Regions from separate parts of the Delftia sp. WSY_16 genome, predicted to be linked through region 1. Evidence: riboswitches for the same ligand, from Rfam matches in the RefSeq annotation. Region 1 holds a riboswitch; the other holds the start of a gene.
What was found. Region 1 has a riboswitch for cobalamin ahead of ACF8O7_RS21700 (TonB-dependent receptor domain-containing protein). Riboswitches for the same ligand answer to the same signal wherever they lie in the genome.

Region 1 (14,508 bases):
GCGTGGCCAATGTCTACTACGCCCAGCCGCTGCTGGAGGCGCTGGCGGCCGACTTCGGCATCAGCCATGCAGCCGTGGGCGGCGTGGTCACCGCCACGCAGGCCGGCTGCGCGCTGGCACTGCTGCTGCTGGTGCCGCTGGGCGACCGGCTGGAGCGGCGGCGGCTCATGCTTTTGCAGTTGCTGGGCCTGGTGCTGGCCCTGGCGGCAGTCAGCACCGCGCGTTCGGCCGTTCTGCTGCTGGCGGGCATGCTGGCCGTGGGCCTGCTGGGCACGGCCATGACGCAGGGGCTGATCGCCTATGCGGCCAGCGCCAGCCAGGCGCATGAGCGCGGGCGCGTGGTGGGCGCAGCCCAGGGCGGGGTTTTCATCGGCCTGCTTTTGGCGCGCGTGTTTGCCGGTGCCGTGGGTGACGTGGCTGGCTGGCGTGGCGTCTATGCCTGCTCGGCCCTGTTGATGTTGGCCCTGGCCTGGCCCCTGTGGCGGCAACTGCCCCGGCTGGCGGTGCCCTCCCCCGTGCCCGGGTACACGCAATTGCTGTCATCCATGCTCCAGCTGCTGCGCCAGGACCGCATGCTGCGCACGCGGGGCATGCTGGCCCTGCTGATGTTTGCCACCTTCAACATCTTCTGGAGCGCCCTGGTCCTGCCGCTGAGCGCGCCGCCCTACAGCCTGTCGCTCACGGCCATCGGCGCCTTTGGCCTGGCCGGCGTGGTGGGCGCACTGGCAGCAGCCCGTGCCGGACACTGGGCAGACCAGGGTTTCGCGCAGCGCACCAGCCTGGGCGCGCTGGTGATCCTGCTGCTGGCCTGGGTGCCGATTGCGCTGCTGGAGCAGTCGCTGTGCGCGTTGGTCGCCGGTATCGTGCTGCTGGACCTGGGCGGCCAGGCCCTGCATGTGACCAACCAGAGCCTGATCTTTCGCAGCAACCCGCAGGCGCACAGCCGGCTGGTGGGCCTGTACATGCTGTTCTATGCCGTGGGCAGCGGGCTGGGGGCGCTGATTGCCACCAACGCCTACGCGCGGTTTGGCTGGCACGGCGTCTGCGTTGCGGGGGCGGCGTTCAGCCTGGCGGCCCTGGTGTTCTGGGCCATGACACGGGAAACGGCTGCCCAGGCCAGCGTTCCCGCCTAGACCCGGCTCACCAGCTCCGAAGGCACCCGCCCCAGCGCCTTGCGGAACATGGTGGAAAACGCGCTGGGGCTGTCATAGCCCAGGTCCAGCGCCACCTGCGTGACCGATGAGCCCGCAGACAGCCGCGACACCGCTGCCAGCAGGCAGGCCTGCTGGCGCCAGGCGCCAAAGGCCATGCCTGTGTGCTGCTGGAAAAACCGGCTGAAGGTGCGCAGGCTCTTGTTCAGCGCCTGTGCCCAGTCCTGGGGCGTGGCGCGGATGCTGGGCTGGGCCAGGAACTGCTTGCACAGGGCGGCCAGCTTTTCGTCGCGGGGAATGGGCGCGAACAGCGGCAGGCTGCGGGCCGAGGCCAGCTCGTGCAGCACCAGCGTGACCAGGGCGCCGTCGCGGCCCGCTTCGTCGTACAGCGCCGGCAGGTCGGCGCAGGACAGCAGCAACTGGTGCAGCAGCGGGGTGACGACCAGGGCCTCGCAATGCACACCCGGGCGGGGCGCAGCAGCCGGTTCGATGTACAGGCTGCGCGTGCTCACGCCCTGCATGCGCACGCTGTGCGGCTTGCTGGCCGGAATCCACACGCCGCTGTAGGGCGGGATGGTCCAGGCACCGTCATCGGTTTCCACCTCCATCAGCCCGCTCATCCCGTAGAGAAACTGGGCACGCCGGTGGCTGTGCGTGGGCAGCAGCGTGCCAGGCGTGTAGTCGGTGCCGATGGCCAGCACATCGCGCGCTACGGCGTCCACGGAGTGCAGCGGGATGTTGAGCATGAGGATGTCCGGAAAACAGCCAACAGGCTTTGGCAGGAATTCAAGGATTATTGACCCATCCGCGAAAGCAGGCCAAACCGCGGCATCCTAAGGTTCAGTCCTTGCTCGTTTTTTCCAAAGGACTGTCTGTGTTCCCTCTTCTGCTGCTGGCTTTCGGTGTGCTTGCCGGCGTGACCACCGTGCTCTTCGGCTTTGGCGGCGGCTTCGTGGCCGTTCCGCTGCTTTATGCGCTGCTGACCTCCATCCACGGCGCGGACTCCGCCGTTGGCCAGGCTGCCATGCACATTGCCGTGGCCACCTCCACCTGCGTGATGATTTTTGGCGCCTCCATGGCCACGCTGCGCCAGCACCGCGCGGGCGCCCTGCCCTGGGATCAGGTGCGGCCGCTGGCCGGCTTCATCGCGGCCGGCGCCGTGGCAGGCGCGGCGGCCGCCACCTGGATCAGCGGGGAATGGGTGCGCTGGGCCTTCATCGCCTACCTGGCCCTGACCATCGCCGACGCGCTGCTGCGCCCGGGCTTCGTGCACGGCACCGCCGCCCAATTGCAGCCCATGGGCCGCAGGCCCGCCGCCATCGCAGGCTTGGCGATTGGCGCGATTGCAGCCTTCCTGGGCGTGGGCGGCAGCGTGATGACCGTACCGCTGATGCGCCGGCGCGGCGCCAGCATGGCGGCCGCCACGGCCATGGCCAGCCCGCTGTCCCTGCCCATGGCCGTGGCGGGCACCGCCGCCTACATGCTGGCATCGCAGGGCGCGGGGCTGGGCCCCTGGCATGTGGGCTATGTGGACCTGCAGGCCTTTGCGCTGCTGACGGTCGGATCGTGGACCGGCATCAGGCTGGCGGCACCGCTGATCGGCCGCATTCCCGATGCCCTGCATGCCAAGGCCTACCTGGCCCTGCTGGGCCTGGTGCTGCTGGTCATGATCGTGGCCTGAGCGCTGCGCTCAACCCTCCTGGAAGATCGCCTCGATCCGGGTCTCGAACACCCGGGCAATGGCGAATGCCAGCGGCAGGCTGGGGTCGTAGCGGCCCGTCTCGATCGCGTTCACGGTCTGGCGCGACACGCCCAGCAGGTCCGCCAGCGCAGCCTGGCTCCAGCCGCGCTCGGCGCGCAGTTCACGGATGATGTTTTTCATGGGCGGGGCACTTTGGCGGAACAGCTCATCGGCTGCGCAGCCAGTGGGCCACCGAAGCCGCCACCCAGAGCGCACCCATCAAGGGCCACACCATGAACATGCTGAGCTTGGGAAAACCTGCCATTTCCAGGAATCCGTAGGTGAAGGTGAGGCCCGCCGTACCCGCCGCCGCAATCGCCAACTGCTCCAGCATGGACTTGCGCAGGAACTCGTCGGTATCGCGCACCAGGCGCACGATGGCCCGCACGGCCAGCGCAAATGCCAGCATGGGGCTGAGCAGCAGGGCCGTGCGCAGGGCCCCGGCCCGCATGTCGGCGCTGAGCAAAAGCGCCCCCACAAGCAGCGCCATGTAGAGCAGCAGCGCAAATCCCAGCTCCTTCTGGTAGCGGCGGTTGGTGACCGTTGTTTGATTCATGGAAGTCTCTCGCAATGTGTAAAGGATGCTTGACATTGTGCGATGCCACCCGCGGGCATGTCAAGCAAGCTTTACATCGGCACTGAACGCCCCGCCGTACAATCGCCGCCGTTGGTGCCAGCAGCCCCAGGGGCTGCGGTTAAACGGGAAACATGGGGCGGCCAGATAAAGCCGCCCGCATGTACTGCCCCCGCAACAGTGAGTGAAACGCCGCGTGCATGGCACCGGCCCCCGCCAAACCCGTGCCACTGGGCGTACAGCCCGGGAAGGCCTTGGCGAGTGCGTCACCAGTCTGGATACCGGCCAACAGGCGGCCGGCCGCGCATGCAGCGCAGCCGGTCTTTGTGGTTTCCGTGCCGGCGGGGTCGCTGGCGCGCAACTGGCTCGCATCCATGCACACCCTCGCCCTCGCGCGCGCCCCTGGCGCCGCCCTTCGCTCGCCCTCGGCGTTCCCCGTACTGCGCACGTTGTCCGCCCTGGCTGCGGCCTCGCTGCTGGCCTGCCAGGCCCATGCACAGGCACAACAGGCACAACAGGCACAGCGCGCACAGACCTCCCAGCTCGATACCGTGGTCGTCACCGCCTCGCGCAGCGAACAGCCCCTGCGCACCGTCACGGCCGACATGACCGTGATCGACGCCGAGACCATTGCCCGCAGCGGCGCCACGGGCGTGGCCGACCTGCTGGTGCAGGTGCCGGGCGTGCAGATCAACCGCAACGGCGGGCCGGGCCAGGTCACCTCGGTCTACCTGCGCGGCACCAGCAACCAGCACACTGCCGTGTTCATCGACGGCGTGCGCTACAGCTCGCAGGAGCTGCAGGGTGGCGCGGTCTGGTCCACCCTGCCGCTGGCGCAGATCGAGCGCATCGAAGTGCTGCGCGGCCCGGCCGCAGCCATCTATGGCTCAGACGCCATGGGCGGCGTGATCCAGATCTTCACCAAGCGGGCGGACGGCCAGACCCGCGCCTATGCCGAGGCCGGCATAGGCAACCAGGGCACCAGCAAGCTGGCCACGGGATTTCAGGGCGGTGCCAACGGCTTCACCTACGGGCTGAACCTGGCTGACGAACGCAGTGACGGCTTCGACGTCTACCCCGGCAACACCTTCTCGCCCAACCCGGACAAGGATGGCTACAGCAACACCTCACTGGGCCTGAACGCGGGCTACAAAACGGGCATCCACCAGATCGATGCCAGCCTGCTGCACAGCCGCCTGCGCACCCACTACGACCAGAGCCCGCCGCCGTTCGACGACTACGACGTGGTCAAGAACACCACCGGCAGCCTGCGCTGGCAGGCCGGCTGGAACGCCATATACAAAAGCGTGGTCCAGATCTCCCATACCGACAGCCAAAGCGACCGCCACACCCAGTCGCCCGAAAGCGCCAAGGGCCGCTCCACCAACTACCTGCTGCAGAACCTGTTCACGCTGGGCCAGCACCGTTTCAACATCGACCTGGAGCGCCGCGAGGACAAGCTGGACACCCAATACGCCTGGACGCAGAACACCGACAGCCGGCGCGTGCAGAACTCCCTGTCGGCCGGCTGGCGCCTGACCGAGGGACGCCACCAGTTCGACGCCAACCTGCGCCACGACCAGGTGCGCGACCAGCAGAACAAGACCACGGGCGGCCTGGGCTACGGCCTGCAGATCGACGAGCGCTGGCGCTGGGTGGCATCGGCCGGCACGGCTTTCAGAACTCCCACGCTGTACGAACGCTTCACGGGCCAGGCGGCGGCCGACCTCAAGCCCGAAAGCAGCACCAACGTGGAAACCGGCCTGCACTATGCGGCCGGTGCCAACCGCCTCTCGGCCGTGGTCTACCGCAACAAGTTCAAGAACCTCATCACCTACGACTGGAACAGCGCCCTTCCCTGCAACTGCTACCGCAACTGGCAAAGCGTGGAGATCACCGGCCTGACGCTGTCTGGCGGCACGCGCCTGGGCAGCGCCAATCTGGGCGCCGCGCTGGACTTCATGAACCCCGAGAACCTGGAGACCGGCAAGCTGCTGCCCTACCGCTCCAAGCGCATGCTCAAGCTCAACGCCGACACCCAGGCGGCCGGCTGGACGCTGGGCGGCGAAGCGCAGCTGTACAGCGGCCGTTACGCCGACGAGGCGAACACCTTCAAGCTGGGTGGATACGGCGTGGTCAACCTTTACGCCCAGCGCCCGCTGACCAGGCAATGGACGCTGCTGGCCCGTGTCAACAACATCGCCGACCGCGACTACGCCCCCACGCGCGGCTATGCCAACGCAGGCCGCACCGTGTTCGTCAGCGTGCGCTGGACACCTCTGCCCTGACCCCATGCATCTGCTTCTGCGCCTGCTTTCGCGCCTGCCCCGCATCCTGCTGCTGACTGCCGCCCTGGCCTGCGCAGGCGGCGCGGGCAACGCCTTTGCGCAAAAGGCGGCGGATGCGGGAACGGGCGGGGCAACCACCACCTACACCGTCACCGACATGCGCGGCCGTCAGGTGCGCCTGGAGCGCGTGCCGCAGCGCATCGTCTCGCTGCTGCCCTCGCTGACCGAATCGCTGTGCGCGCTGGAGGCCTGTGAGCGCATCGTGGGCGTGGACGAGTTCTCCAACCACCCAGCCCGCGTGGCCGCCCTGCCCAAGCTGGGCCATACTTTTGCCCCGCTGGTCGAGGCCACCGTGCGGCTCAGGCCCGACGTGGTGCTGATGGCGTATTCCGCACCCGTCATCGCACAGCTGGAGCGCTTCGGCATTCCCGTGCTGGCGCTGGACGCCAACGACATGGCGCAGCTGGAGCAGGTGCTGCACAAGCTCGAACAGCTGCTGCAGGTGCAGCGCGCCAACGCCCTGCTGGCGCGCATGCAGGCCGAGGTGGACCAGCAGGCCAAGGCGCTGGCGGCGCTCACGCCCGCCGGGCAGAAGGTGTATTTCGAGGTGGACGCCACGCCTTATGCGGCGGGGCCGGACTCCTTCATAGGCCAGCTGCTGCAGCGCCTGGGCGCGCGCAATGTGCTGCCGCCCAACCTGGGGCCCTTCCCCCGCATCACGCCCGAATACGTGCTGCGCCAGCAGCCCGAACTCATCATCCACACGCCGCAGACGCCATCGGCCAGCTTTGCCACCCGCCCCGGCTGGAGCCGCATGCCCGCCGTGCGCTCGGGCCGCATCTGCGCGCTGGACCTGGTCGAGACGGACGTGGTCTCCCGCCCCGGCCCGCGCCTGGGCGAGGCGGCGCGGGCGCTGGCCCGCTGCCTGGAGATGCGGGGCACGGCGCCGCGTTGACTTCTCTGGCCTGATTGACCCGCTTGGCCTGCTTGGCCGATGACTTGCCTACTCCAGCACCACGGCCGTGCCGCTGGCAGACACCATCAACATGCCGTTGCCCTGGCCCAGCACTTCGTAATCCAGGTCCACCCCCACCACGGCATTCGCGCCCAGTTCCTGGGCGCGTTCCTCCAGCTCCTTGAGCGCAATCTCGCGCGCCCGCTGCAACTCGCGCTCATAGGTGGCCGACCGCCCACCCACGATGTCGCGCAGCCCGGCAAACAAGTCCTTGAACACATTGGCGCCCAAAATCGCCTCGCCCGCAACCACGCCGCAGTAGCGGGTGATGCGGCGGCCTTCGATCTGGGGGGTGGTGGTGATGATCATGAGAAATCCTCGGTGAAGATGTTGAAGATGGATTTTGGCCGCCCAGCCTGCGTAAGCCCAACGCAAGGCAGGCCTGCACGCTGCAGTCTGACATAGGCCTGCGCTATCATCTTTCGCCTTCAGATCTCGGAAGGTGGTTTCAAAAAATTCAATCGCGTGCAGGAGCCATTGGGACTCATCTCCATCTAGATAGCGAAAAAATCAATGCGAGACCCACCTATTCGGCTCCACCCGCGTCGCAGCGCCCCATGGCAGTGCAAGGCGCCGCAAGCCGCAACATCTTCCCCGCGCCCCAGGCTTGCACGATCGATCCGGCACGATAGGTTCGGCAAGCGCGCGCCCCATCAGCCCCATAATCTGGCTTCAAAAATTTCGCACCCCCTATGACACAGTCCCTCAAAGAACTCCTTGCGGCCAAGGCCGCGCTGGACATGGAAATTGCCAAGGCCCGCACCTCGGCGGCCGACGCAGCCCTGTCCAAGGTCCAGAAGCTGGTGACCGATTTCGGGTTCACCCAGCAGCAAGTGTTCCCCTACATCCCAGCAAAAACCAGCGCACCGGCGAAGTATCGCGATCCGTCTACAGGAGCAACGTGGACAGGTCGCGGCAAGCCTCCGAACTGGATCAAGGACCAGGATCGCGACGACTTCCTCATCGAACGCAAACCCGAGGCGGCCCAAGGCCCGTTCCTCGCCGAAATGGCGGCAGCAGCAGCTCGCAACTGAAAGCGCTGCACAAGGCGGCAGGCAGGATGCCGTGCGGTGCGGTGGAGTTCCGATGCGAAGGATCTGTGCCTTCCGAAAAAAAGCCCTCTGAGCATTCAGCGGGCTTTTTTTACGGCCTGGCGCCGGCAGCGTAGTCACTGCCGGCATCTTTCGAGGGCGTGCATCGCGCTCCGGCAGGGGGACCAGCCGGGCCTTTGCGGCACCGCCAGCCCTCAGGCGTGGCTGACGGGGCAGCTGCCTGCCTTGCCCATGATGCTGTCCGCAGGCGCCTGCGCGCGGTCATTCAGGCCGTAGTCGCGCAGCACCTGGGTGACGCGCACGCGGTAGTCCTTGAAGATCTTGTCGCGGCCGGCGCGCTGGGCGCTGAGGTGGGCTTCCACGTTGCGCCACTGGACGACGGCTTCCTCGTCGCGCCAGGTGGTGACGGACATGACTTTCTCGGGGTTGAGCGTGCTCTGGAAGCATTCCACGGAGATGAACCCCTCCATGGGCTTGAGCATGGGGGTGAGCTTGTTGACCAGGTCCACATAGGTCTGGTTCTGGCCGGGCAAGGCCTGCAGTTCGAACAGTACGACAACCATCTTCAACTCTCCTTTTTTCGGGAACAGAGATTCCGGCGCCGCGCAGCGGCGGCTCCGGCGTGGGGGAAATGGGTGAATGGGCGGCGCCGCAGGTTCAGCGGCTGCGCTCCAGGTGGGTCAGCCAGGCGGCCAGCACATCGCGCGCGGCCAGCGCCAGCAGGCCGCCGTATTTCTGGGCATCGGCACGCAGCGTGCGCGGGTCCACCTTGGCCATGCCGAGCTCACAGGCATGGCCGACCAGCCAGCGCTCCAGCCGGGCCGCGTCGGCCTCCAGATGGAATTGCAGGCCCAGCACCTGCGAGCCGACTGCGAAGGCCTGGTTGGCGCCGATGGCGGTGCCGGCCAGGTGCACGGCGCCTTCGGGAATGTCGAACTGGTCGCCATGCCAATGGAGCACGGGCACGCCGTCCAGTTTGGCGAGGGGCGAGGCAAGGCCGGCGTCGGTAAGCGTGAGCGGCGAAAAGCCGATTTCCTTGACGCCCAGCGGATAGACCCTGGCGCCCAGCGCGCGCGCAATGAGCTGGGCGCCCAGACAGATGCCCAGCAGCGGCTTGCCGCTGTCCAGCCAGCGGCGCACGGCCGCCAGCTCCTGGACGACGAAGGGATAAAGCGCCTCGTCATAGGCACCTATGGGGCCGCCCAGCACGACCAGCAGGTCGGCACGGCCCAGGTCCAGGGTGTCAAGCTCGCCGATGCTGGGATCGACGTACTGCACTTCGTAGCCGCGGCTGGCGAACTCGGCATGCAGGGTGCCCAGGTCTTCGAAGTGGATGTGGCGCAGCGCGATGGCTTTTTTCATGGGAGGAACTCAGGTGGATACAGGAGGTTGGCTTGGAACGTGCGGAGCCCGTCAGGCGCCGGGCTTGAGATCGACGTGGATATGGCCTGCCGAGGGGAAGGTGCAGCAGGCCAAGGCATAGCCGGCTTCCTTTTCCCTGTCGCTGAGGCAAAAGTCCGCCTCCAGCCGTGAACTGCCTCCCGTGATGCGGATGCGGCAGCTGCCGCAGATGCCGGCCCGGCACTGGCTGCGGATGGCAATGCCCACGCCTTCCAGGATCTCCAGCAGGCTTTTGCCGGACGCGGCTTCGACAATCTGCCCGCTGTGCGCGATCTGCAGCTGGCATGCCTGCGCGGTCTCGCCTGGCTGGGCGGTGGATGCGGCAGGCGGCGTGAAGGCCTCGATATGCTGTATGGCACCGGGAAAGCAGGCCCGCGCATGCTCGCGAAAGGTCTGCGCAAAGGCGTGGCCGCCACAGATGACGACCGCCTGGGGCTGGCCCAGCGCCAGCAGGGACTGCTGCGAGGGGCGGCCCGGCACGAAGGGCCCGTGGGCGGCAATGTCTTCACGCGTGATGTGGATACGCAGGTCGAACCAGGGGGCCGTTTCGCACAGCTGCTGCAGCTCCTGCAGGAACGGAATGTCGGCCATGCGCGCAAAGCACAGCAGCAGCGTGGTGCGGGGCACGCGCCGGCCCTGCTGGCGCAGCCGGTCCAGTTCGCGCAGCAGCGCCAGCGGCAAGGTCAGGCCGATGCCGCCGGCCAGCATGACCAGGGAGTCCAGGCCCAGCACCAGGTCGGCCGTGATGTCGCCGGCCACGCCGCCCAGCGGCAGCGTGGAGCCTGCGCGCAGCACCGCATGCATGTGGTCGGAGACGCTGCCCCGGCCCGAGCTTTTGACGGCAATGTCGAACTGGCCGGCGCCGTCGTGCTCGCTGCAGGGCTCGTAGCGGGTGATGGAGTACAGCCGCTGCTGCATGGTGCCACTGGCGTCGGCATGCTCGATGGCCACATGCCGGCCGGGCCGCAGGCCGCCGAGGAATTGCGCCGAGGCGCCCTGCACGCGCAGGGTGTAGACCATGACGCCGCCCGCCTCTGCCCGTGCAGCGGCGCAGCGCGCGAGCATGCTGCCTGCCTGGAGGGCGGCGCTCATGCCTGCATCTCCTCGAGGACCGAGGACACCAGCGCCACGCTGCCGCCCAGGTTGCGGCCCGCCAGGCCGATGCGGTCGATCAGGCTTTGCACCGAGTCGGTGTAGACGCCGATCTCGTTGCTGTCGCCCACGTCGTGCAGGATGTCGCGCGCATGCGGCATGCCGACCATGGTGAAGACGGTGGACCAGGCGCCCAGTTCGTTGTTGGCGAACATCTGCACGGTCTTGAGGATGATGGAGCGCAGGTAGCTGCGCTCGCGGTTGCTCAGGCCCTGGACGATGTCGGTGGCCACCGAGCTGAAGACGCTGGAGTGGCTCCATTCGTCCACGGCGTGGGTGCGCGTGACCTCGTGGCAGATGGGCTGGATGCTGCGGTCCTCGGCCATGGTCTTGAGGTAGTCGGTGATCAGGGTCTCGCTGGCGCAGGCAATGGCGAAGCGGGCCAGGCGGCGCTCCCATTCCGCGCCGCACTGCGCCAGCACGCCGTTGCGCCAGCCGACGAGGTTGAAGTCCGCGTAGTCCAGCGGCGCCAGGCCGCGCATCTCGTAGATGTAGTTGCAGGCCATGATGGACATGCGGGTGTGCAGGGCCTCGTCCAGCAGGGCCTGGGACATGACGTCCTGCAGCAGCGCCCGGTTGGCGCTGGGCGGCGGGGTCTTGATGATGTCCTCGCAGGCCGGCGTGACCACGTTGCACTCGATGTAGATGGTCTTGAGGTTGTAGATGCCCCAGGCGTAGGACAGGCATTGGTCGCGCAGGTGCTGTGGCGCCTCCACCCATGCCTGGTGATCGCGAAACGGCAGCAGCGAGGCGGTGAAGTCCTGCCGGGCGGGGTCGAACGCCAAGCCGCAGTAATCAGGCAGGTCCTGATTCACGGCCGCTCTTGACTTCCAGAGCAGGGACAGCTTTTTGAGCGCATCGCGCACGGCGTCATCTGTCCGAGAGATATCGAGATTCATTTTTCAACTCCGTGTGATTGAACTTGATTGATCTGAGTCAAATCGCCTATTCCCTCCCCCCGCTTTCTCCATCTGCCGCAATCACCAATGGTGCCGCAAATGGCACTGCAATTGACGCTGCAGATGGCAGATACGTTGTCATGGATTTCTTCACTCTGTCATATTCCACCTTGAATCAATCTCCCCGACTGCAGATTGCGGATGATTCCTGGCGGTATTGGATCTCATGACTTTCAACGTCTGGCGGCGAATTCTATGGAGAGAGCGTGGATTCAAACAGACCTATTTTCGCCAATGAACCAGACCGCTTTTTTCAACGGTTTACATTGGCATGCCACCTTAATTGGTCTGCTCACCCGCTGAAACATGGTCGGAATCAAGGCAGCTGCACTTTGTAGACTGCCCATTACCGATGCGCCCTGGTTTCCAAATCCTTCCATAACCCGGGCGCTGCCGATTCCCGTGCTTCAGCGCCTCCAAGACAGCCAATGCGACATGGACGATTTATCGCTCCCCAGAATCAATTCCCTGGAACTCCAACACGCGGACAGCGAGGCCTGGGACGCCATAGCGGCCGAGCGGACACGGCAGGCGCGTTCGATTGAATTGATTGCCTCTGAAAACTTCGTGAGCCGCGCGGTGATGGAGGCACAGGGCTCGGTGCTGACCAACAAATACGCCGAGGGCTATCCCGGCGTGCGCTACTACGGCGGCTGCGCCAATGCCGATGCCGTGGAGAACCTGGCCATTGCGCGTGCCAAGGCGCTGTTCGGCTGCGCGCACGCCAACGTGCAGCCGCACTCGGGCAGCCAGGCCAACCAGGGCGTGTACCTGGCGTTCCTGGAGCCCGGCGACAAGATCATGGGGCTGGACCTGCGCTCGGGCGGGCACCTGACGCACGGCTCCAGCGTGAGCGTGTCGGGCAAGTGGTTCCAGTCCATCAGCTACGAGGTGGACGCCCGCTCCCAACTCATCGACATGGACCAGGTGCGGCGCATTGCGCTGAAGGAGCGGCCCAGGCTCATCATTGCCGGAGGCTCGGCCTATTCACGGCAGATGGACTGGGCCGAGTTCCGGCGCATTGCCGACCGGGTGGGCGCCATCTTCATGGCCGACATCGCGCACGTGGCGGGGCTGGTGGCCGCGGGCGTGTTCCCCTCGCCCGTGGAGCACGCCCATGTGACCACGACCACCACGCACAAGACGCTGCGCGGGCCGCGCGGCGGCATGATCCTCTCGGCCGACGCCGAGATCGCCAGGCGCATAGACGCCGCCGTGTTTCCGGGCCTGCAGTCCGGGCCGCTGATGCATGTGGTGGCGGCCAAGGCGGTGGCGCTGGGCGAGGCGCTCAAGCCCGCCTTCCGTACCTATGCGCGGGCCGTGGTGGACAACGCCCGCGTGCTGTGCGACCGGCTGTCGCAGGGCGGGCTGTCCGTGGTGTCCGCAGGCACGGACTGCCATCTGGGCGTGATCGACCTGCGCCCCTGGGAGCTGACGGGCAAGGCCGCCGAAACGGCGCTGGAGCAGATCGGCATCACGGTCAACAAGAACGCCGTGCCCGGCGATGGCGCGCGGCCACTGGTGACCTCGGGCATCCGCGTGGGCAGCGCGGCCTGCACCACGCGCGGCATGGGCGCCGACGAGTTCCGCGAGATCGGCGACATGATTCTTGCCACGCTGGGCGGCATACGCAGCGGCACCATGAACGCGCGCACGCTCAAGTCCATCCACGAAGGCGTGTCCGACCTGACCGGGCGCTTTCCCCTGCCCTACTGAGGCATGCAGCGCCCGGCTTCTCCCAACCTGTCAGGGTTTTCGCAGCGCGTTGGCCAGGCGCAGCACGGCGGCCTCGATCTCGTAGGCCGTGAGCGAGGCATAGCCCAGCAGCCAGCCCGGCTGCCGCTGCTCGCCCGCGTACAGGCGGCTGAGCCCCTGCAGCAGCACGCCGGCCGCGGCGGCGCGGCGGATGGTGTCCTCCTCGGACCAGCCGGGCTCCAGCAGGCAGGGCACCTGCATGCCGCCCTGGGGCCGTGGCGCGGTGACGATGCCGGCCAGGTGCCTGCCTATGGATTCGAGGATGACCTCGCGCCGCCCCGCATACAGCTTGCGCATGGCCCGCACGTGGGAGTTGTAGTGGCCGTCCTCCATGAAGCGCGCCAGCGTCAGCTGCTGGATCTGGGGCGTGTGCCCGTCCATGATGCTGCGCGCCTGGACAAAGGCGCGCACCAGCTCCTGCGGCAAGGCCATGTAGCCCATGCGCAGGCCCGGGTACAGGGTCTTGCCGAAGGTGCCGATGTAGATGGTGCGCGCGTGCTTGTCCAGGCCTTGCACGCAGGCGGTGGGCATGCCGTCGTAGTGGAATTCGCTGTCGTAGTCGTCCTCGATGATCCAGCGCCCGCGCTCGAATGCCCAGCGGATCAGGTCCAGCCGCCGCTCCAGCTGCATGGTGACGCCCGTGGGGTACTGGTGCGATGGCGTGACATAGACGCAGGTGGCGCCGCTGCGGTCGGCATGCAGCAGGTCGGTGCGAATGCCTTGCGCGTCCACGTCGATGGGCAGGACCTTGGCCTCGGCCGACTCGAAGGCCTTGCGGGCGCCGAAGTAGCCCGGATTCTCCAGCAGGATGGGCCGGCCCGCATCCACCAGCAGCTGCGCGCACAGGAACAGCGCCTGCCGCGTGCTGCTGAGCACCAAGATCTGCCCGGCGTCCACCTTGGCGCCGCGCTCCAGATTGAGGTAGGTGGCAATGGCCTTGCGCAGCGGCTCGGCGCCCTGCGGGTCGCCGTGCAGCAGGACGCTGGCCCGGTAGTCCTTGAGCGCCTGCCGCTGCAGCCGCTCCCAGACATCGGTGGGAAAAGTGCGCGTCTCGGGCAGGCCGGTGGCAAAGGCCCGAATGGTCTGCTGGTCGGCGATGCCGCCGCCATCGACGATGGCCTGGCCGCGCCGGCTCAGGCCGGCACCGGCCCTTATGGCGCCGGCAGCACCGACAGCATGGGCGCTGCGCTCGTGCTCGGGCAAGCGGCCGCGGCGCGCCGCCCGGCCCCGCAGCTCGGTGCCGATGGTCTCGGAGACATAGCTGCCCGATCCCTGGCGCCGCACGATGAAGCCGTCGCGGTGCAGCTGGGTGTAGGCGTTCTCCACCGTGTCGCGGGCAATGCCCAGCGAGTCGGCCAGCGAGCGCGTGGCCGGCAGCTTCAGGCCCGGCAGCAGCGCCCCATCCAGGATCAGCGCACGC
Region 2 (14,508 bases), on a different contig from region 1:
TGTATGCCGCCCAGCACCCAGCTGAGCACCACCTGCAGGCTCACCGTCTCATCGGACAGCGCCAGCATCAGGAACGAGCGCAGCGCGCCCAGCACGGCCGCCAGCGCCACGCCGGCCAGCAGCATGCCGGCCGCATCGGTGGCACCGGCCACGCGCGAGACGGCCAGCACCAGCACGGTCGAGCCCCAGGCGCCCGCAAAGGCCAGCACGGGCAGCGTCCAGGCCTGGGGCAGGCCGAACAATAGATGCATCGGAACCAGCAGGGCGACAGTCGCCCCCAGCGCCGCGCCGCCCGAGGCGCCCAGCAGATAGGGCTCGGCCAGCGGATTGCGGAACACGCCCTGGAAGATGGCGCCCGACAGCCCCAGCAGCGCGCCCACCAGGGCGGCTGCCAGCACGCGCGGCACGCGCCACTGCAGCAGCAGCCGGCTGCGCAGGCTGTCTTCGCCGCCCAGCGCGGCCAGCAGGTCGGCAGGGCTGGCCCACTGGTGGCCCGCGCAGGCGGCGATCAGCAGGCTGGCCAGCAGCAGCAGGACCGCACCGGCCCAGGGGCGCCACGCAGGTGGATGTGAAAGGGAATTCATGCGGCCTCCCCGGCCCAGGCCGCAGGGTGCAGCCAGCGCGAGAGCTTTTCCACGCCGCCGAAGGTGCGCGGCCCGGGAATCAGGAACTCGGCACGCGCCACCGTGGTGGCCCGGCCGCCGCGCACGGCACGCAGGTCGCGCCAGCCGCGCTGGCCGATCAGGTCCTGCATGGCCTCCTGCGTGCCAGCGAACAGCAGCACGTCGGGGTCGGCGGCCAGCACGGCCTCGGGCGAGACCTGGGGCACGGTGCCCAGGCCGTCCAGCGCGAACGAAGCGCCCGCGCGCACCATGGCCTCGCCGGTATAGGTGCCAGGGCGTGCCGCCAGCAGCATGCCGTTGCCCAGCCGGCCCGTGACCATGAGGGCGCGCGGCCGGGGCTGGCCGGCCACCTGCCGGTCCACGCGCAGCAGCCGCGCCTCCTGCGCCAGGGCCAGCGCCTGGCCGCGCGCCTGCACGCCCGTGGCGCGGGCCACCAGGCGCAGGTTGTCCATCACCTCGGCCAGCGAGCGGCTGAGCAGCACCATCACCGGCACGCCGATGCGCTCCATGGGATCGACCAGCTGGTGCGCTGCCTGGCGCGCGGGCGTGACGATGACCAGGTCCGGCTGGCGCGCCACCACGGCGTCCACCGAAAACCCCAGCCGCCCGCCCACCTTGGGAATGCGCTCCACGCCCGGCGGAAAGCGCGTGAAATCCTCCACGCCCACCACGCGGTCCAGCAGGCCCAGCGCGGCCACCAGCTCGGTGTTGGAGGCAAAGATGGAGACGATGCGCTGCGGCGGCGCGGCAATCTCCACGCGCCGGCCCAGCGCATCCTGCAGCACCACCGGACCGCCTGCAGCGACGGTGTCGGCCCAGGCCGCGGGCAGGCCGCAGCCCAGGGCCGCCGCCGCGCCCTGGCGCAGCAACTGGCGGCGCGTGGTGCTGGATTGCCTCATGCCATGGTCCTCAAAACTCTGCTTGCAGGCCGACCATGAGTTCGCGCCCGGCCATCGACGTTCCGCAGCCGCCGTTCTGGTACGCCGGGTTGGCGATGCAGGGCGCGCGGTCCAGCGCGATGAAGATGGGATGGCGGTTCAGGTCGAACAGGTTGTTCACGGCCGCGAACAGCTTGACGCCCGGCGACACGCGGTAGTCGGCACGCAGGTTCCAGATGGTGAAGGCGCCCTTGCGGTGGATGAAGGTGCTGCGGGGCTCGCCCTGCGGGATGAGCAGCGCCTCTTCCGTGTCGTACCACATGGGACCGCGCAGCAGCGTGGACAGCTGCAGGCTCCAGTCGCCCTGCAGGCGCCCGCTGCCGCGCCCGTAGCGCACGCCGGCCGAGGCCTCGTAGCGGTACATGCGCTGCACCTTGTCGGTATTGGCCGACGCTGGCGATCCCTTGTCCCGCATGCTGAAGTGGTAGTAGCCGCCAGCCCAGGCCTTGAGCTGGTGGCCCGTCAGGTTCAGCGCCCGCGCCAGGTCCATGTCGGCCTGCATTTCCAGGCCGCGCGCCACGATGTCGGCCGCGTTGTTGGCGTAGTCCGAGGTATTGGTCGTGGCCCCGCGCGAGACGGTGATGATGCGGTCGCTGATGGTGTTCTGGAACAGGGCCGCATCCACGCGCCAGCCGGGCTGCTGCAGCGCGGCGCCGACCTCGATCTGGCGGCTGGTCTCGGGCTTGAGGTTGGGGTTGCCGAAGGTGCGGCCACCGCCGACGGCCGTGAAGTCCGAGGCCAGCTCCGTGGCCGTGGGCGCGCGAAAGCCCGTGGAGGCCGCAGCGCGCAGCGTAAGCCGGTCCGTGGCCTTCCAGGTGGCGCCGGCCGACCAGGTGTGGTTGTCGTAGTCGCGCGTGCTGGCCTGGGCCAGGGCCAGGTTGGGCGTCTCGTCGAAGCGTGTCGTGCCCCAGGTCTTGCGCAGGCCGGCGCGCAGCGTGAGGCGGTCGTCGAACAGGGTCTGCGCGTCCTCGACGTACAGCGCGTGCACCTGCTCGGTCTGGTTGTTGTCGTAGGGCGCAACCTGGCCCGCCGGGCCGCCCGGCATGGCCACGCGCAGGCGGTCGGAGCGCAGCTTGCTGCGCTCCCAGTCAAAGCCCATCAGCAGGTCATTGGTCTGGCTGACACGCAGGCGCGGCTGAAAGCGCAGGCCCGTGGCGTCCAGCTGGCGGTGGTTGTAGTCGCGCGCCGTGCCGGGCACGGCGCTGTTGCCCGAGCGGATCACGGGCGAGGCCCAGTTGAACTCATCGGTATCGACCAGGCTGTAGAGGTGGGTCGTCCAGCTCAGGCGCTGGCCGGGCAGCGCGCCCTCGTAGGTCAGGTCCAGCGAGCGGTTGCTGCGGTTGTCGCGGCTGTAGATGTTGGCGCCCGATCCGCGAAAGCCCGCGTTGTAGATGCCGTCCGTGCGCAGCTGCAGCTCCACGCGGTGCAGCTCGTGCAGCTGCCAGCCCAGGGCGCCACTGGCGCCGCGCCGCTTCCAGCCCGTGTTCTCCATGCGCGTGCCGCCGTCGCCCGACTCGTAGTCGCCGCGCCCGCCTGCGCTCACGCCGAAGTACCAGTCGAAGCGGTCATTGGCGCCGGCCGTCTGCGCATCGGTACGCCACAGGTCCCATGAACCGGCCTGGACCTGGGCGCGCGTGCCGGGTGCGGTCGCTCCCGTCTTCATGATGATGTTGACCACCCCGCCCATGGCCTGGCTGCCGTAGATCACCGAGGACGGGCCGCGCACGATCTCGATGCGCTCCACATCCGAGGGGCTGAGCTTGGACAGGTTGGCCGTGCCCGCGCGCCGGCCGTTGACCAGCACCAGCACCTGGCTGCGGAAGTCGCGCCCCTGGCCGTCGGTGGAGGCGCCGCGCAGGTTCATCGAGGTCTGGGCCGCCGTCCATTCGCTGAGAAAGCCCACGGCGTTCTCGGCCAGCAGGTCGGTGACCGAGCGCGCGCTGGAGCGCTCTATGGCCTCGCGGTCGATGGTCTGCGTGGTGCCCGCGATGCGGCTGCGCGCCTCGGGCCGCGCCGTGGCGGTCACGAAGACGGCGTCCAGCGCATCGTCGGCGGATGCACCGGCTTTACCGGCCGCCGGTTCCTGTGCGGCGCCGGCCGCCGCGGCGCAGCAGGCCAGCACGGCCGCAGCGGTGGCCGGGCGCAGGAAGGGAGGAAGGGGAAAGGGGCCGGAACAATCGGCGGCCAAAGAAGCGAAGCGCATGCGTTGAATCCAACTGCCCCAGTCACCCGTGGGGCCTATCGTCTGAACCACGCCGCACGGCGCGCACGCCGGAGCCGGCCACGCCAGCGCAGGCTGGGGCCGGACCGGACAGGCGCACTCCCGCGGCGTCCGAAAGCAATGCAGAAGGCCGGTATCCGGGCTTGCGGAACGCTGCGGCGCGCATCGTGGGCGCGCTGCAGCAGGCATCCCCGCCTTCCCATGTCCGTCCAGACACAGTGGCTTGCGGCGCGCAACCGGTGGGTGGCGCGCCAGCGTGGGGAGTTGTATTCCGCTGACCGTTGCGGGGGCAGCGCAGGCATTGCGAGCGGCCACCTCGATGGCATCGCGCACCTGCTTCCCGTTGAACCCCTGGCCGGCAAGCGGCATGGGGCACCTTCAGCAACAGCGCACCGCCACGGCCCAGGGGCTGCGGCGGTGCGCCAGCGGCGGATTATCGCTGATGCGGTCTAGGCCCAGAAGCCCGACACGCGGGCCAGCGCACGCAGCGCGCGGCGGCTGCTGCGCGCGCTGGTGGCCAGGCGGGCCTGCAGGTAGCCGGCGGCAAACCAGGCGCGCGGATCCGTGCCGGCCTCGTCACGAAAAAGCGCGGCCGCCACGGCCATGTCGTTGTGCAGGCCCAGCGCGTCCTGGGCGGGCACCAGCGCCTCGGCAAAGCGCCGGCCCTTTTTGCCGGGCCACATTCCGGGCGCGAATTCCCGCGCAAAGTCCGCCAGGTAGCGCAGGCGCTTGAGCCGCTTGCGCACGCGGTGCTGCTGCGCCAGCGGCAGGCGGTCGAACTGCCGGCCGTCGCGCAGCACCTGGCGGTGCAGGCGCGCCAGCCGCCGTGCCAGGTACTTGCGCGTGCCTGCGGCGGACAGGCTGACCAGGCCGGGCTGCCGCTTGCCTGCAGGCGCCTGCGCCAGCGCATGGATCTCGGCCAGCGTTTGCAGGAACTGCGGCTCGCGGACCGCAGCGGCCGCGTCCGCGTCGGCCTGCCCGGCATCCGGCACGGCCCAATCGCACAAGGGCGCATCGGCGTCCTGCAGCAGCGGCCGCACCACGTCGGCCAGGGTGCCGGCATCGCGCAGCGTGCCCAGGCGCGCAAAGGCCAGGGCCAGCGGGGCATCCCATTCGGCGCGCATGCCGGGCGCCAGCCCTGCGCATTCGCGCAGCAGGGTGCGCAGGCGCCGCAGGGCCACGCGCAGCTGGTGGATGCGTTCGGCCTCGCCGCTGCCGGCGTCCACGGCATCCATATGCGACTGCACCTGGGCCAGTGCGGCAGCCAGCGCCGCACGCACAAAGCCGGCCGCATCGGGCCGGTCGGGGAACTGCCTGGCAGGGGTGGTCATGGTCAGGAGAGGATGTGCGGGCGTTGCTGCGATTGTGGGCACCGCCCGGCCCCCGGGTCAATCGGCGCCATCCCCGCTCAGGCTGTGCAGCGCGGGCCGGGCAATGCGCACATAGTCGGCCGAGTCCAGCACGATGGAGCGGTCCAGCCGGCCCGCATTGAAGGCGATCTCGGCAAAGCGCTCCACCAGTGCCGGGTCCACCACCAGGCGCACCTGCGGGTTGAAGGAGAACGGCGGCACCGATCCCATCACGCAGCCGGTGGCGGCCTGGGCCTCCTCTGGCGAGGCCAGCGTGGCCTTGCGCACGCCCACGGCCTGGGCCAGGCGCTTGAAGTCCAGCTTGCGGTCGCCGGGCAGCACGGCCAGGAACAGCTGGGGATCGCCCGCACCGGCCGCATCGCGGCTCTTGCAGAGCATGGCCTTGGCGCCCTGGCCGGGTGCCGTGCCCCGGATTTCGGCGACGAGGTCGGAGCGGCCCTCGGCAGGGTGCTCGATCACGCGAAAGCGCGCGTCCTGGGATTGCAGCAGGTGAACAAGGGTGTCGAACATGGCAGGGAGCACAAGAAACGGACAAAAAGGCAGGTCGCCTGAGTTTTGACATTTTGTCCAATTCAAAACAAAATGTCCAATATGACACAACGCACTCCCGAGCAGCGCCAACTGCTGGAACAGGTGGCCAAGATCGCCGAAGGCCTGGGCCAGACCCTTGCCCCGTTCTGCGAGGTGGTGGTGCATGACCTGCTCGACCCGTCCCATGCGGTGCTGGCCATCCACAACAATCTCTCGGGCCGCGAGGTCGGCCAGGGCGCGACCGAGCTGGGCCTGGCCCGCATCCAGGACGCCGGCTACGAGCAGGTCATCGCCAACTACCCCAACCAGTTCGCCGATGGCCGCCAGGCCAAGAGCACGTCCATCGGCATCCGCGACTCCGAGGGCCGCTACATCGCCGCCCTGTGCATGAATGTGGACCTGACGATGTTCCAGGGCTTCCAGAGCATGCTCAACCGCTTTGCCGCCGTCAGCGGCGACACGCCGGCCCGCGAAATGCTGGCGCCCATGGGCGCCGGGGCCGGTGCCGACGCGGTGCGCGCCCGCATCGACCAGTTCGCGGCGCGCCTGGCGACCACGCCGCGCGCCCTCAAGCCCGAGGAGCGGCGCGCCCTGGTCCGTGAACTCAAGGGCGACGGCCTGCTGGACCTTCGCCGCTCCATGGAGACCATTGCCGCCCACCTGGGCGTGTCGCGCGCCACGGTCTACAGCTACGCCAAGTAGCTCCCGGCACCCCGCCGATCAGCAACCCCTTCTCTCCCGTACCGATGACAAGCCTTCCCACCTATGACGACGTGGCCGCAGCGGCCCAACGCATCCAGGGCCATGCCCACCGCACGCCCGTGCTCACCTCGCGCACGCTGGACGAGGCGCTGGGCGCCCGTGTCTTCCTGAAGTGCGAGAACCTGCAGCGCATGGGCGCCTTCAAGTTCCGGGGCGCCTTCAACGCCCTGTCTCGCTTCAGCGCCGCGCAGCGCAAGGCCGGCGTGGTGGCGTTTTCCTCGGGCAACCACGCCCAGGCCATCGCCCTGGCAGCGCGGCTGCTGGAGATCCCCGCCACCATCGTCATGCCGCATGACGCGCCGGCCGCCAAGGTGGCGGCCACCAAAGGCTATGGCGGCCAGGTGGTGGTCTACGACCGCTATACCGAAGACCGCGAGCAGATCGGCCGCGACCTGGCCGAGCGCCACGGCCTGACCCTGATCCCGCCCTACGACCATGCCGACGTGCTGGCCGGCCAGGGCACGGCCGCCAAGGAACTGTTGGAGGAAACCGGCCCGCTCGACGCCCTCTTCGTGCCGCTGGGCGGCGGTGGCCTGCTGTCGGGCACCGCCCTGTCCACACGCGCGCTCAGCCCCGGCTGCGCCCTCTACGGCGTGGAGCCCGAGGCCGGCAACGACGGCCAGCAGTCGCTGCGCGCAGGCCGCATCGTCCACATAGACACCCCAAAGACCATTGCCGACGGCGCCCAGACCCAGCACCTGGGCGGCATCACCTTCCCCATCATCCAGCGCGACGTGACCGACATCCTCACCGCCAGCGATGCCGAGCTGGTCGATGCCATGGGCTTCCTGGCCACGCGCATGAAGCTCGTGGTCGAGCCCACCGGGTGCCTGGGCCTGGCCGCCGCGCGCCAGAAAGGCGAGGAGCTGCGCGGCCGGCGCGTGGGCATCATCCTGAGCGGCGGCAACGTGGACATGCAGCGCTTTTGCAGCCTGCTGGGCGCCTGATCCTGATCCTGGCCCTGATCGAAGGCCGCCCTCACCCGCGCGGGCTGAAAGTGCGCGGAAACACCACGGGCGCGCTGCGGTCGGCCAGGCGGTAGCCCATGGCGGGGCGGCGTGACGTGCCCTCCACCTGGCCGGCCTCCACCAGAAAGCCGGCCGCCATCATGCGCGTGCGAAAACCGCTCTTGTCCACGGGGCGGCCCAGCACCACTTCGTAGGCCTGCTGCAGCTGCGGCAGCGTGAAGGGCTCGGGCAGCAGAAAGGCCGGCAGCGAGGTGTACTCCACCTTGCCCCGCAACCGCTCCACCGCTGCGCGCAGGATCTCGCCGTGGTCGAAGGCCAGCGCAGGCGCGCGCAGCAGTTCATCGACGGCAAACCACGACACATCGGCCGCATTCGCTCCCTTGGCCAGGATCAGGTCATGGCCCGGGATCAGCGCGAAATACACATGCGTGGCCGACCAGCCACGCGGGTCGCGCGCCGCGCCGCCCCAGCTTCCCAGCTGCTCCAGGTAGGGGCTGTCCACGCCCGTCTTGTCCAGCAGCTTGCGCCGCGCGCAGGCCAGCAGGTCCGCGTCCTGGCGCACATCCACAAAGCCGCCGGGCAGCGCCCACAGCCCCGGGAAGGGCTCGCTGCCCGCCGTGGGGCGCTGCACCAGCAGCACCTGCAGGGCATCGTCTGCCACCGTGAAGATGACCACGTCCACCGTGGTGAACGGGCGCGGGAAGTCCAGCGCGCCCTGCGGGGATGGGGAATTTTTTTCAGCCATGGGATGGATTGTGCTTGACGTGCCGGATTTTAAGTTGCACTATGCAACCCATACAAGTTGCACAGAGCAACTTAAAGGAGAAACACCATGTTCGGCATCCGTTTCATCAAGTCCCAACCCACGGTCCACCTCATGCAGTTCCGCGCCGGCAAGGTGGTGCGCGAGGGTGCGGGCCAGTCCTTCTTCTACTACGCGCCCACCACCACCCTGGTCGCGGTGCCCGTGGGCAGCCAGGACTGCCACTTCATGCTGGAGCTGGTGACGGCCGACTTCCAGAGCGTCACCGTGCAGGGCCAGGTCACCTACCGCATCAGCACACCGCGCCAGACCGCCACGCTGATGGACTTCTCCCTGGCGCGCGACGGCCAGAAATACCTGTCCGAAGACCCGCAGCGCCTGGGCGACCGCGTGACCATGCAGGCCGAGGTCATCATCCAGCAGGCCGTGCAGGCGCTGGAGCTCAAGCAGGCGCTGCGCTCCTCGGCACTCATTGCGCGCACGGCCCAGCAGGAGCTGGCCGCCCAGCCCGAGATCGAGGCGCTGGGGCTGGAGATCCTGGGCGTCTCGGTCATGGCCGTCAAACCCACGCCCGACATCGCCCGCGCCCTGGAGGCCGAGGCGCGCGAGTCCAACCTCAAGGCCGCCGACGACGCCGTGTATGCCCGCCGCATGGCTGCCGTGGAAAACGAGCGCGCCATCCGCCAGAACGAGCTCGATACCGACGTGGCCGTGGAAAAGAAAAAGCGCCAGATCCGCGAGGCCCAGCTGGAAGCCAAGGCCGCCCAGATGCGCAAGGAAAACGAGCTGCGCGCCGAACAGATGTCCGCCGACGTGGCGCTGGAGGCCAGCCGCCGCGACTTCGTCGAAGGCCAGGCCGCCAACAGCCGCACCCTGGCCGAGGCCGAGGCCTACCGCGTGGGCGCCGTCATGCAGGCCCTGGAAAAGGCCGATCCGCGCATCGTGCAATCGCTGGCCGCCGTGGGCATGCAGCCGGGCCAGCTCATCGCCCAGGCCTTTGGCGGCATTGCCGAGAAGGCCGAGCGCATCGGCCAGCTCAACGTCTCGCCCGAGCTGCTGCAGTCGCTCATGGGCGCCGGTGCAGGCCATGCAGCTGCCGTGGCCGATACCGAACCCGCAAGGAGCCGCCGTGAACGCCAATGAACGCAAGACCGTGCTGGTGGTGCGGCGCACGCGGCTCGATGAGCTGGTGGCCAGGTACCACACGCTGTCCCAGGCGCGCTTCTACATCGAGCACCTGGGCGCAGACTTCGGCGACTACCTGCGCGAAAGCGCCGCCTACGCCGCCGCCCTGCAGGCCGTGGTGCAGGCGCTGGAGGCACGCGGCCGCTACCAGATCGTGGACCGCGCCCTGGTGCCCAACTTCGTCTTCGGCGCCGACGACATCGTGGTGGCGCTGGGCCAGGACGGCATGGTGGCCAACACCATGAAATACCTGGACGGCCAGCCGCTCATCGGCGTCAACCCCGAGCCCGCGCGCTGGGACGGCCTGCTGCTGCCCTTCGCCCCCGCCGACCTGGCCGCCCTGCTGGGCGACGTGGCCGCCAACCGCCGTCCCACGCGCGCCGTCACCCTGGCCGAGGCACGCCTGAGCGACGGCCAGGTGCTGCGCGCCGCCAACGACCTGTTCATCGGCCCGCGCAGCCACACCTCCGCCCTGTACGACATCGCGCTGGGCGACCGGCAGGAATCCCAGTCGTCCTCCGGCCTCATCGTCGCCACGGGGCTGGGCTCGTCGGCCTGGATCAAGAGCATCGTCACGGGATCTATGGGCATTGCCCGCGCCGTGCGCGGCGCGTCCACCGACTTCGACTACCAGCCCTTCGCCTGGGATGCGCCACGCCTGGACTTCGCCGTGCGCGAGCCCTTTCCCAGCCGCTCCTCCACGGCCGAACTGGTCTACGGCCAGGTCACCGCCGGCCAGCCGCTGACCCTGCGCTCGCGCATGCCCGACCATGGCGTCATCTTCTCGGACGGCATGGAGGCCGACTACCTGCAGTTCACGGCGGGCATGCAGGCCACCATCGGCCTGTCGGATCGGCAGGGCTGCCTGGTGGTGTGAAGGACCGGCCCTGCAGCGTGGCGCAGCGCCCTCAGAACACCTACAACAACAACAACGACAGCGACAACGACAACGAACAGACCATGAATCTCGCAACAGCACCCTACCTGCAGCAATCTGCCACCTGGCCTTCCGAGGGAGAGCACATCCTCGCCCACTACGACGACTCCACCGTGGTGGTCTACCAGGCCTATCGCCCGGCCATCGGCCTTCACGCGCTGGAGCATGGCCGGTTCGGCGGCCCGGACTTCAGCTTCACGCGCATGAGCTGGATCAAGCCCAATTTCCTCTGGATGATGTATCGCTGCGGCTGGGCGACCAAGGCCGGCCAGGAAGTCATCCTCGGCCTGCGCATACGCCGGACTTTCTTCGAGAGCCTGCTGGATGCCGCCGTACCTTCCACCTTCAACCCCCGGCTCTACGCTGGCCTGCTCGAGTGGCAGCAAGCGGTGGCCACCTCCGAGGTGCGCCAGCAATGGGATCCGGACCATGCCCCCAGCGGCGCCAAGCTGCCGTTGCGTGCCATCCAGCTGGGCTTGCGTGGCAAGCTGCTACGCAGTTTCGCCACGGAGGAACTGCTGGAGGTCATTGACATGACATCCTTCGTCACCGAGCAGCGGGCCCATGCCCAGGATGGAAATCCGATGCTCATGACTCCCGTGGAGCGCGTCTACGTGCGGCTCGACAGGAAGAATTGCGCACCTGAGAACTCCGTATGACCACCACAGACCACATCGCCTCCCTGCAAGACCTCCAGCACGCCATGGCCCAGGGTCTCACCCCGCGCTTTCTGCCGTTCTGGGGCCACCAGCCTGCGGCCGATGGCTCCATCGGCAAGACCTGCATGAGCCAGTGGTTCGAGGCAGGCTTCGAGGTCGATGGCCAGCACTACCCCACGGCCGAGCATTTCATGATGGCGGGCAAGGCGCGGCTGTTTGGCGACGAGGCGGCGCACGCCGCCATCGTGCGCTGCCGCACGCCGGGCGAGGCCAAGAAGCTGGGGCGTGGCATCCAGGGCTTCGATGAAGCGGCCTGGGTGGCCGCGCGCATGGGCATCGTGGTGCGCGCCAACCAGGCCAAGTTCTCCCAGAACCCAGCCCTGGCCGGCTATCTGCTGAACACGGGCGACCGCGTGCTGGTGGAAGCCAGCCCCGTGGACGCCATCTGGGGCATCGGCCTGGCTGCCGACGATGTGCGCGTCACCGACCCCGCGCGCTGGCAGGGCCTGAACCTGCTGGGCTTTGCCCTCATGCAGGTGCGGGCGCGGCTGCGCAGCACCGCTCCCTGACCGACCATGATCAAGAGCACAGGCATGGCCATGGACACGCTGGACCGATACCGTGGTGCCCTGCTGGGCCTGGCCTGCGGCGACGCCGTGGGAACGACGCTGGAATTCCAGCCGCGCGGCAGCTTTGCGCCGCTGACCGACATGGTCGGCGGCGGCCCGTTCTCGCTGCCCGCAGGCAAGTGGACCGACGACACCTCCATGGCCCTGTGCCTGGCCGAAAGCCTGCTCCAGCGCGGCGGCTGCGACCCGCAGGACCAGATGACGCGCTATGCCAACTGGTACGAATGGGGGTACTGGAGTTCCACCGGCAACTGCTTTGACATCGGCATGGCCACCAGGGCGGCCATCCAGCGCTTCCTGGACACCGGCGATCCGCTGGCCGGATCGCCCGACCCGGACCAGGCCGGCAACGGCTCCCTGATGCGGCTGGCGCCCGTGCCCATGTTCTTCGGCCCCGACGAGGACCTGGTGCAGCGCATGGCTGAACTCAGCTCACGCACGACCCATGCGGCACCTGAATGCCTGCAGGCCTGCCGCCTGTTCGCCGTGGCGCTGTGCCGGGCACTGCGCGGCCTGCCCCGGCAGCAGGTGCTGGATCTGGGCGGTGTCCTGGAACACAGCGCCAGCCCGCGCCTGCGGGAGATTGCCCGTGGCGACTATCGCGACAAGCCGGCCGCACAGATTCGCGGCAGCGGCTACGTAGTGGACAGCCTGGAGGCGGCCCTGTGGTGCTTTGCGAGGCATGACAGCTTTGAAGGCGCAGTGCTGCAGGCCGCCAACCTGGGCGATGACGCCGACACCACGGCAGCCATCACGGGCCAGTTGGCAGGAGCCCTCCACGGCGCCAGCGGCATTGCGGACCGCTGGCTGGAACGCCTGCACCTGGCCCCTGAGATCACAGCCCTGGCCGATGCGCTCTGGCAAGCCGCCAGAGGTGCCAGGGACGCTTCTTCGACCGCACCTCTCAGTACCTGAGCGGCCTGGCGCGCTCACGACAGTCGCCGGGGCCGCGAGCGGACTGAACCTGGCTTGTCTGCACGACCTCCCACGCACCCGGGCTCCGTGACACGCGGGCCTTGCTCTTTACGAATGGCGTGCATGGGCGGCTTTTGACTGAGCCACGCTCCATTTTCAGAACAATCTGATTGCATCAACTCATATCTTCGGCGTAGAGTGTGAAATACCTAAGAGGCCACACATCGAATGATTCGATGCTTTCATTTCCAGCCCCTCATTATTCACTCAAAAGTTCGATAAAACTATTGCGTGATATTTTCGAGAATCATACTTCAGCAATGGACCGAATCAGTATCATGCATTTTTCTTTCATTCCCTCATTTCCTTCGCAAGTACGCCGCCTTGCATTGATCGCCCTTCCATTTCTCATCGCCTTTTCAGCGGCAACGATGAACACCAATGCCTTTGCCGGGGGCGTATTCTCCCCCACCAGTTCCAGCATTTCACTGCCCGAGGAAATAACAGTACCCGGAAATTACGCCAACGGATCGACGCTATGGAAGTCTACGGCAACCGTATTTAATCTTCGAGCAGTGCTGAATACGGCATTCGAGTACGATGTTTCCAAAGCTGTTGTAGCCGCCAATGTTCAATCCGGAAACAAGACGCCCGGATACAATAATGTCTACAGCACCAATATTCCCGGCATTGGAATCCGCTGGTGGGCAACATGGCGCGGCCCCAGCGCTCCCAGTGGCAGAACCATGCCCATTACCACCGAATCAGAAAATAATTCGGGCGCACTGGGTTATTTTTGGAATGTCAGTTCACACCCCCAGGATGTCTGGATCGAGCTGGTGAAAACCGGGAGCGTTTCCGCTGGCGTGCTAACGGGCTCCGGGATGAACGTCGAGATGCGATTCCAGTGCCCCAGCTGCACCGCAGGAAACGTCAACCTGTCCGGCCGCACCAGGGTGGTGGTCGGTCCCTCCTGCTCGGTGGCCGCCTCGACCATCTCCGTACCCATGGGCGCTGTGCCCATCCTGCGATTCACGGGCCTCCAATCCACCTCCATCCCCCAGCACTTCGACATCACGCTGGAATGCAAGGGCGGCGCGCCCGAAAGCGTTCTGCGCCCCCACATCACGCTCACCGATGCCAACGACACCAGCAATCAGAGCACCGTCCTGACCTTGAGCCAGACCGCGCCAGACGGCAAGCCGGTTGCCACCGGAATAGGCATACAGATACTGAAGGATGGCACCGCTCTCGGCTACGGCCCGGATTCCAACGTGCCTGGCAACACCAACCAATGGAGTGCGGGAACCATCGTCCAGGGCGTTGCCCAGTTCAAGATCCCGCTGACTGCCAAATACGTGCAGACCGCTGCGGCAGTCACGACGGGGCAGGCCAACGGCAGGGCCACCTTCACGCTGAACTACCAGTGAGCAGCATCCCCGCCCTCAGGGCTTCTTGTCCAGCTGCATTTCCCAGGACTTGAGCTGCTTGGCGCGGGCGCGGGCGAAGTCGCTCCAGCAGTTGGCGCGCGCATCGTCCTTGGCAAAGCTGGCGGAATTGAATTCAGAGAGGAACTCGCAGGCACTGCGCGCGTACTGCACCCAGTTCCTCTGCGCCACTTCCAGCTCTTCCGACGCCTGGGGCATGCGGGCCTTGAGCTTGAGCGACAGCGAGACGTAGGCGGCCTTGACCATGGCCACGTTCTGCTCGTGCAGGCAGGCGCGCACCTCGGACATGTTGGTGGAGCTTTCCTCGCAATTGCCCGAGCTGGTGGGATTGGCGGCCCAGGCCACGGGGCTGGCACACAGCAGGGCGGCGCAGGCGAGAGGGGCGAGTAGGGACGCTAGGGCTTGGTGCATGGAAGAGGGCTCGCTGGGAGGTGCCGGTGGGCGCAGCACCCCGGCCGTCGCGATTACACCATCGACCCGCCCTGCCTCGGGCCCACATTCCCCTGGTGATCACCCTGATGCAGCGACGCAAAGCGCATAAACATGCTCCCAAAGCTTT

Region 2: linked by a shared signal. The riboswitch ahead of ACF8O7_RS15920 (TonB-dependent receptor) and the one ahead of ACF8O7_RS21700 (TonB-dependent receptor domain-containing protein) in region 1 are both predicted to bind cobalamin.

Annotation. Positions count from the first base shown of each region.
Region 1 covers NZ_JBICKS010000040.1:431,619-446,126, reverse strand. The annotation lists gene ACF8O7_RS21725 (MFS transporter) at 1-1,133, shown strand, start outside; gene ACF8O7_RS21720 (helix-turn-helix domain-containing protein) at 1,130-1,897, opposite strand; gene ACF8O7_RS21715 (sulfite exporter TauE/SafE family protein) at 2,026-2,832, shown strand; gene ACF8O7_RS21710 (helix-turn-helix transcriptional regulator) at 2,842-3,033, opposite strand; gene ACF8O7_RS21705 (hypothetical protein) at 3,059-3,448, opposite strand; cobalamin riboswitch at 3,544-3,771, shown strand; gene ACF8O7_RS21700 (TonB-dependent receptor domain-containing protein) at 3,841-5,754, shown strand; gene ACF8O7_RS21695 (ABC transporter substrate-binding protein) at 5,759-6,709, shown strand; gene ACF8O7_RS21690 (heavy metal-binding domain-containing protein) at 6,758-7,078, opposite strand; gene ACF8O7_RS21685 (H-NS family nucleoid-associated regulatory protein) at 7,462-7,803, shown strand; gene ACF8O7_RS21680 (antibiotic biosynthesis monooxygenase) at 8,016-8,384, opposite strand; gene ACF8O7_RS21675 (glutamine amidotransferase) at 8,479-9,183, opposite strand; gene ACF8O7_RS21670 (2Fe-2S iron-sulfur cluster-binding protein) at 9,235-10,314, opposite strand; gene ACF8O7_RS21665 (diiron oxygenase) at 10,311-11,273, opposite strand; gene ACF8O7_RS21660 (serine hydroxymethyltransferase) at 11,769-13,049, shown strand; gene ACF8O7_RS21655 (PLP-dependent aminotransferase family protein) at 13,080-14,508, opposite strand, start outside.
Region 2 covers NZ_JBICKS010000030.1:108,707-123,214, forward strand. The annotation lists gene ACF8O7_RS15910 (iron ABC transporter permease) at 1-584, opposite strand, end outside; gene ACF8O7_RS15915 (ABC transporter substrate-binding protein) at 581-1,522, opposite strand; gene ACF8O7_RS15920 (TonB-dependent receptor) at 1,533-3,764, opposite strand; cobalamin riboswitch at 3,893-4,177, opposite strand; gene ACF8O7_RS15925 (CHAD domain-containing protein) at 4,232-5,113, opposite strand; gene ACF8O7_RS15930 (YbaK/prolyl-tRNA synthetase associated domain-containing protein) at 5,171-5,662, opposite strand; gene ACF8O7_RS15935 (transcriptional regulator) at 5,744-6,385, shown strand; gene ACF8O7_RS15940 (threo-3-hydroxy-L-aspartate ammonia-lyase) at 6,430-7,392, shown strand; gene ACF8O7_RS15945 (NUDIX domain-containing protein) at 7,424-8,158, opposite strand; gene ACF8O7_RS15950 (SPFH domain-containing protein) at 8,246-9,319, shown strand; gene ACF8O7_RS15955 (hypothetical protein) at 9,306-10,238, shown strand; gene ACF8O7_RS15960 (DUF4291 domain-containing protein) at 10,256-10,957, shown strand; gene ACF8O7_RS15965 (NADAR family protein) at 10,954-11,526, shown strand; gene ACF8O7_RS15970 (ADP-ribosylglycohydrolase family protein) at 11,533-12,501, shown strand; gene ACF8O7_RS15975 (fimbrial protein) at 12,840-13,931, shown strand; gene ACF8O7_RS15980 (lysozyme inhibitor LprI family protein) at 13,947-14,360, opposite strand.